Sporomusa termitida: one gene and its partner. Each later gene encodes a partner of the first gene's protein in a complex. Links are inferred from orthologs where the notes say so. Each region holds a gene or a part of one and is shown on either strand. Other genes may lie near its edges. The genes, in order: smc and SPTER_RS10320.

The links.
Region 2: the proteins of smc (region 1) and SPTER_RS10320 are in contact, whole or in part, in a crystal structure (PDB 3ZGX), measured with the Bacillus subtilis proteins. The link is inferred for Sporomusa termitida from one-to-one orthologs.

What each region holds. Positions count from the first base shown.
Region 1 is NZ_CP036259.1:1,912,181-1,916,591, forward strand. Bases 42-4,134 are described here. They hold smc (chromosome segregation protein SMC), read left to right. Parts: upstream 42-376; coding sequence 377-3,934; downstream 3,935-4,134. Other genes in these bases: SPTER_RS08675 (stage V sporulation protein S), read left to right, coding at 42-251; ftsY (signal recognition particle-docking protein FtsY), read left to right, coding at 3,966-4,134. Also shown: more of SPTER_RS08675, read left to right, coding at 1-41; more of ftsY, read left to right, coding at 4,135-4,411. UniProt on the Bacillus subtilis protein: Required for chromosome condensation and partitioning.
Region 2 is NZ_CP036259.1:2,236,908-2,240,170, reverse strand. What follows is about bases 208-3,152. They hold SPTER_RS10320 (segregation and condensation protein A), read left to right. Parts: upstream 208-1,298; coding sequence 1,299-2,006; downstream 2,007-3,152. Other genes in these bases: SPTER_RS10310 (DUF2953 domain-containing protein), read left to right, coding at 2,850-3,152; scpB (SMC-Scp complex subunit ScpB), read left to right, coding at 2,014-2,547; trpS (tryptophan--tRNA ligase), read left to right, coding at 315-1,292; SPTER_RS10330 (site-2 protease family protein), read left to right, coding at 208-299. In the rest of the region: more of SPTER_RS10330, read left to right, coding at 1-207; more of SPTER_RS10310, read left to right, coding at 3,153-3,263. UniProt on the Bacillus subtilis protein: Participates in chromosomal partition during cell division. May act via the formation of a condensin-like complex containing Smc and ScpB that pull DNA away from mid-cell into both cell halves.

The DNA of each region.
Region 1 (4,411 bases):
TGAAAGTATCTGCACAATCAAATCCTAAATCCGTAGCAGGCGCTCTGGCGGCAGTTTTGCGCGAACGAGGCAGCGCAGAGGTGCAGGCAGTAGGTGCAGGGGCGGTTAATCAGGCTATCAAGGCGATTGCGATTTCACGTGGTTTTGTCGCTCCCAATGGCATTGATTTGATTACCATACCGGCATTTGCGGAGATTACTATTGACGGGGAAGAACGTACCGCCATTAGATTCATTGTTGAACCCCGTTAATGATCTGACCTGATGTGAAGAAGCCTGTTGGCAGATGCGGCAGGCTTTTTTATATTTACTTGAATACTGTACCAGCCCGTGGTAAAATTTTGATTGACCTAATTATACAGGTAAGGGTGATGCTTGTGTTGCTGCGCAGACTAGAGGCCTATGGCTTCAAATCATTTGCCGAAAGAACAGAATTAGAGTTTGGCCGGGGAATAACAGCGATTGTCGGTCCAAACGGCAGCGGTAAAAGCAATATTTCCGATGCCATTCGCTGGGCGCTTGGCGAGCAGAGCCTGCGGACCCTGCGGGGCACCAGGCTGGAAGATGTCATTTTTGTAGGCAGTGCTAACCGCAGGCCGCTGGGGGTAGCAGAGGTGTCATTGATCTTTGACAACACCGACGGGCGGCTGCCGTTAGACTTCAGTGAGGTGACCATTACCAGACGTGTATTTAGATCAGGCGACAGCGAATATTATATTAACAAAACGCCCTGCCGCCTTAAGGATATCCATGATATTCTGGCCGACACCGGGCTGGGCCGTGAGTCAATGACGGTGATCGGGCAGAACAAAGTTGATGAAATTTTGAGCAGCAAGCCGGAGGAACGGCGGCTCTTATTTGAAGAGGCAGCCGGTATAACTAAGTATAAACAACGTAAGCGGGAAGCCTTGCGTAAGCTGGATGATACCGAACAAAATCTCATCCGGGTCAGTGATATTACCTCAGAGCTGGAAAGCCAGCTGGAGCCGTTAAAGGAAAGCGCAGCCAGGACCGGCACTTTTAATAAGCTGAATGCTGAACTGATCGCCTGTCAGGCTACAGTACTGCTGGAACGCTTGAGCAAGGCAGAACGGCTGGTAGCAAGCGCCAACCTGGAGCAGACCCACTTAACCGACAGCAGCATTGCCGCCCAAACCCGGTTAACATCAACGGAAACCGCAAAGGAATCGCTGGTGCTGCAGGCGGCTCAAACCGATGCGCAAATTGCCCATACTGATAAAGAGATCAGTGAGGTCGCAACGGAAATAGAACGGCTTGATAGCCGGAGTGGAATATTGAGTGAACGAATTGAGCAGGGCTGTAAGGCTAAATTGCGTCTTAACGAGGCTGCCATACGGCTTGGGGCTGAACAGGAAGCGGCAGGGGAAAAGCTGGCTGAACTGCAGAACAGCCTGGCGATTAAACAGCAGCAGCAGCTTGCTGTTCAACAAGAGATAGCCGCTCAAAACACCCGTAATGATCAGCTTATTGCCAGTATCAGACAGATCGAGCAGCAATTAGCCGCCGGTCAGGAAGTGACATTTGACCATTTGCAGCAGTCTGTTAATGAACGTAACAACCTGCATGTACAGGAGCGTGACTTGGCGGCCTTATCCGTCCGGGGCAATAAGCTCCAGGAAGAATACGCCGGGTACCGGCAGCAACAGTGTGAGGTTAATACCAGGAAAACGGAGCTTCAGCAAGAATTGCATTGTCTTGTTACCGCCCAGCAGGCATTAAAAAGACAGGCGGCGGCCTTAAGGCAGGAGATAATTCCTCTGGAGAATCGTTTTAAAGTAGAGGCCGCAAAAGAACAGCAGTTGCTCGGAACAGTGCAGGAAACCTCTTCCCGGCTCAGCGTCCTGACAAGCATGCAATATGAATTAGAAGGATTCGGCCGGGCAATAAAAGGGATACTAAAAAGCCGCCATTCCTGGCGGGATGGCATTTGTGGCGCGGTTGCCCAGCTAATAACCGTTCCCGATAAATATGTCAATGCCATTGAGGTGGCACTCGGCGGGGCTCAGCAGCACCTTGTCGCTGATACGGAGCAAACCGCCAAGCAGGCTATTGCTTTTTTAAAAATGCAGAATCTGGGCCGGGCAACGTTTTTACCTTTAAATACAATCAGATTAACCAGACCCAGAGAGGCTGAGCTGCTGGCAGCCGGTCAGTCAGGCGCCCTTGGTTTTGCTGCTGATGTGGTTGCGGTTGATGAGCGGTTCCGGCCTGTAATCAATTATCTTTTAGGGCGGATCATTATTGCCGGCACCATTGATGATGCGCTTGGCATTGCCCGGAACGGCGGTTTTTCGTTCCGGATTGTTACGCTTGATGGGGAAATAGTTAATCCCGGGGGATCGCTGACAGGCGGCAGTGTGGCCAGAAAAGAAGCCAGCTTTATGGCCAGAACTAATGAAATTGGTGTACTTAAGCAGAAACTGGCGGTTTTGCAGAATAAAAGGCTGAGTTGTGAACAGGAAAAAGCAGCTTTAGAGAGTGCGATTACGGGGATTAATTCCCAAATTACCGGGCTTGAGTCCCAAGCCGGTGAGGCCGAGCTTCGCCAGGCCGAGTTGACTATTTATATAGATAAGGCTGGTTCTGATGCCGGCAGATATGAGCTGGCCCTCAAAACACTAAGTGCTGAAATTGCTGAGTGCCAGCAGGAAAGCAGCCAGTGCCGGCAAAAAATTGAAGATAGTAAGGCGGCGATTGCCTTACTGGCAAACCGGGACAGCAGTCATAAAACCCAGGTTGCTGACTGGCAAAGCGAGCTAAGGGCAGTTAAAGCTGAGCAGCAGTCTGTAGCCGAAGAGCTAACAGATGCCAAGATTAGAGTGAGCGTTACTACCCAGGACATAGCCGTTACCGGTTCAGCCTGTGAACAATATAAGCAGACCCTTGCTGCCCTGGCGGCTGACCTTGCCCGCCTGCGGGCAGAAGAAAACCAGCTTCAGGCTGAGATCGGACAAGCCCAGGCCGAACTTGTTGCCTTGGCGGGCCGCAAAGAAAATATGCAGGCGGCCAAAGGCCGGTTGGCGGAAGTACGCCAGGTGCATTATGCCGCAAAACTGGAATTGCTGGTAAATAGCCAGCGATTAGATAAAGAGATAAAAGAGCTGCGCCGGCAAAGCAACGATTTACAGGCCCGCCTGCATGAAACAGAGCTGCTCATCACTAAATACAGCTATGAAGCAGCCACGTGTAATGAGCAGATCACCGGGCAAATGGCCTTAACGGTTGAAGCAGCCAGGGCCTTGAAAAAATCAGAGTCTATTGAACAATTATTGCAAATGATAACTCATCTTGAACGTCAAATTGCTGCCCTTGGACCGATTAATCCGGCAGCTATTGATGAACATAAACGGGTTCAGGAACGGTATAATTTCTTGCAGGAGCAGTCGAATGATTTGCTGCAGGCCAAGGAATATTTGACATCAGTCCTTAAAGATATTGACTCCACTATGTCGCGCCAGTTTAACACCGCGTTTACATTGATAAGCCAATATTTCGGTGAGGTGTTTGTTCGCTTGTTTGGTGGCGGCCGGGCCGAGCTTGTCTTGCTTGAGCCAGGCAATATCCTGGAGACCGGAATCGATATTATTGTGCAGCCGCCGGGCAAGAAATTGCAGAACCTGGCCCTGTTATCAGGCGGCGAGAGGGCACTTACCGTAATTGCCCTCTTATTTGCCATATTAACATACCGGCCGGCCCCGTTTTGTGTAGTGGATGAAATCGACGCAGCGCTTGATGAAGCCAATGTCCAGCGCTTTAGTGAATTTTTACGGGACTACGCGCAAAGTACCCAGTTTATTGTCGTGACTCACCGTAAGGGGACTATGGAAGCTGCCGGTGTCCTCCATGGTGTCACCATGGAGGAGTCGGGAATATCCCGGCTGATTTCAGTAAAGTTTATGGATAAAGTCGGGTAATAAGAATCGGAAATGGTTGGAGGACTGAAGGATGGGTTTCTTTAATAAATTAAAGGCAGGCCTGGAAAAAACCAGAAAGAGTTTTACTGAGAAAATCGAGCAGTTGGTGATTGGTTATGCCACCATCGATGATGAATTTCTTGATGATGTTGAGGCCGTATTGCTGTCGGCTGATGTGGGCGTACCTACTACTGCCACCTTGATGGCAGAAATCCGCAATGGTATTAAGAGTAAAGAGATTAATTCGCCTGATGACCTAAAACCCTTTTTACAAACAAAAATCAGTGCCATGCTGCTGGACAAAGCCGTAGCTGAACCGATTTCCCATAAACCGCCGGTGGTAATGCTGATTGTTGGTGTAAATGGTGTGGGCAAAACCACTACCATTGGTAAACTAGCCAGTTATTATCAGGAAGAGGGAAAAAAAGTTCTTATTGCCGCTGCCGATACCTTCCGGGCGGCGGCTATCGACCAGCT
Region 2 (3,263 bases), 320 kb from region 1 along the record:
GTATTTTGGCTAAACTGCAATTATTAAGCGGCGACTGGGTTAAGATTTTATGGCTGACCTATACTTATAACATCATTCTGGCTGTTTTTAATTTATTACCAATCCCGCCGCTGGACGGATCAAAAGTATTGTCAAGCCTATTGCCAGGCCGTCAGGGCCATATATTTGATCAGCTGGAGCAGTATGGCCCGTTTATCCTGATGGCGCTGGTCTATATTGGTGTGATTGGTGTGATTATTGACCCCCTCGCCAGAGGTTTGTCCTTTATTATCGATGTAGTTGTTATGACAATTTTGTAACAGGAGGAAATACAATTGACTAAGAAACGCATTTTCAGTGGTATGCAGCCATCAGGAAAGTTTCATATGGGTAACTTTCAGGTGCTTAATAACTGGGTTAAGCTCCAGCATGAATATGATTGTATTTATTCCATCGTTGACTGGCATGCACTCACGTCTTCCTATGAAGATACCCGTCTGCTGCCGGAACGTATAGAATGTATGGCCCTGGACTGGCTGAGCGCCGGTCTTGATCCGGAAAAAAATATCATCTTTGTGCAGTCGCATGTGAAAGAGCATGCTGAATTGCACCTGCTCTTATCGATGATGACGCCGTTATCCTGGCTGGAACGGGTGCCCACCTATAAGGACAAGCTGCAGCAATTAGGTGATATGGGTAAAGAAATCAACACTTACGGCTTTTTAGGTTATCCTGAATTGCAGACTGCCGACATTATATTATATAAAGCCAACGCGGTACCGGTAGCAGAAGACCAGCTGCCACACCTGGAGCTGGCACGGGAGATTGTCCGCCGTTTCGCTAATTTGTACAAACCGGTATTTCCTGAACCGCAGCCAATTTTAAGCCCGTTGCTGCCGGGGATTGACGGCCGGAAAATGAGTAAGTCCTATGGGAATGAAATCCCCTATGCCGCCGAACCGGACGAGCTGCAGGCCAAAGTGAGACAAATGCTTACCGATCCGCAACGGGTCAAAAAGACCGATCCAGGCAACCCCGAAATATGCACAGTGTACACGTTCCATAAAATTTTCAGCCCCGACTATGAAGAAATTGCCGGCCAATGCCGCAATGCCGGCATTGGCTGTGTGGAGTGCAAGAAGCGCCTGGCCGCAAAAATGACTACAACCCTGGCTGATGTTCATGGCCGCCGCAAAGAGCTGGCAGGTAATCCGGCTAAAATTAAAGAAATACTGGTTTATGGCGCCGAGCGGGCGCGCAAGCTGGCAGCAGCCACCATGGCAGAAGTCCGGGCCGTTATGAACCTGGACTGACAGCCGATGGCCGATTATACGATTAAGCTGGAAACCTTCGAAGGACCGTTAGCCTTATTAATGCATCTGATTGAAAAACATCAGCTTGACATTTATAATATTCCGATAGCGGAGGTTACCGGGCAATATCTTGCTTACCTTGCGGCAATGGAAGAATTTAATATTGAAATTGCCAGCGAATTCCTGGTTATGGCCGCGACCCTGCTGCAAATAAAATCACGGTTGCTCTTGCCGCGGCCGGTTACGGGTGAAGCGGCTGCTGATGAGGCTGATCCCCGGCTGGAATTAGTTGAACGCCTGGTTGAATATCGCAAATTTAAACAACTGTCGGCAGTTTTAGGTCAGCTTGGCGAGGAACGGGATAAATATTTTACCAGGCTGCCGCAGGAATTCACCCAACAGTTTTCGCTGCCTGCAGGACTTTCTTTGCATGATTTGTTAAAGGCCTTTGCCGCGCTGTGGGAAAGCGCGGTGCCTGATTTTGCGATAATTGCGCCCGAAGAGTTCAGTGTACAAGATAAAATGTACGATATTATGGCTTTGCTGAGAAGTAATAAAGGGCAGCTGGAGTTTAACAAAGCAATCTTCCGGACAGGCTCCCGCACCGAAGCCATTGCTGCATTTTTAGCTTTATTGGAGCTTATCCGCTTAAAACAGGTCAGTGTCTGTCAGGAGCAGCCGTTTGCACCTATCCATCTGAAATTAGAGGAGTGAAGCGCCTATGTCTGATCTGCAGTTACAAGGGGCGATCGAAGCTTTGCTATTCGCAAGCGGGCAGCCGCTGCCGGCAGATAAAATTGGCGGGATATTACAGTTACCGGTTGAACAGGTTCATACACTAATTGCTGATATGCTGAAAGTGATGACTGCCGCCGAGCGGGGCCTGGTCATTGTTGAAGTAGCCGGCGGCTACCAGTTATGCACTAAACCTGCTTTTTTCGATATTATAAATAAATTAGCAGCCATACAGGAAGCCCGGTTATCAACGGCCGCTTTGGAAACCCTGGCCATCGTGGCTTTTAAACAACCGGTAACCAAACAGGAAATAGAAAGTATCCGCGGCGTAAGCTCCGACCGGGTTATCACCACCCTTTCCGACCGGATGTTAATTAAGGAAATCGGCCGCAAAGAGACCATCGGCCGGCCTATATTATATGGGACAACAACCGAGTTTCTCCAATGTTTTGGCTTAAAAAGTCTCGGAGACCTGCCGGCTATTGCCAACCTGCTGCCGGAAAGTCATTCAGCAGAATAAAGACAGTCACATGACTGCCTTTATTAATGTATCAGAATTTATAAGTTTTGAGAGGCTGAAAGTCCTTATAAACAAGGGGAATCAAGGTCAATGGCCGGCTAGAGCAAGGAGTCGGCGCCCCCGCACCCCCGGTAACCCCCGGCCTTTACCGGAAAAAGCGTTCCCTTGTATTCCAGGTGTATTCCAGGATTATCTGATTTTGCGCCCAGCCAAAAGACCGCGTCAGCGGTTTTCTTATTTACAGACTGTATATTGATGAGAAAAGTGCATAAATTAATAAGATCTGATAAAGGGGTGAAAGCATGGTTAACTGGCTAATGATAATTGCAGCAGGCATTATTTTATTATTTATGCTTTCACGGATCAATGTTTATATTGAACTTTATCTTTGCCGCCACAACGATGACGATCATTTAGCGATCACGCTACATGCCTTAAAACCGCTGTTTGTTTATACAATTAAGATTCCGGTAATTGAAATTGTCCAATATAATGAGTTACCCTGGATCACCTCAAAAATTAAGGCCCCCGCGGGGGGAACAGAGACTTATGTGGCCCGTGAGCAGCGATTTGTCAAAAGAATGGCCGAATTTTTTTTGACAAACCCCCGAAAATTCCACAAACTGATGCGGGGGGTTAACCGGTATATCCGTACTTACCGCTATTATATTAACAATCTGGTATCTTCGATACACTGCCAAAAAATTGATATCAAA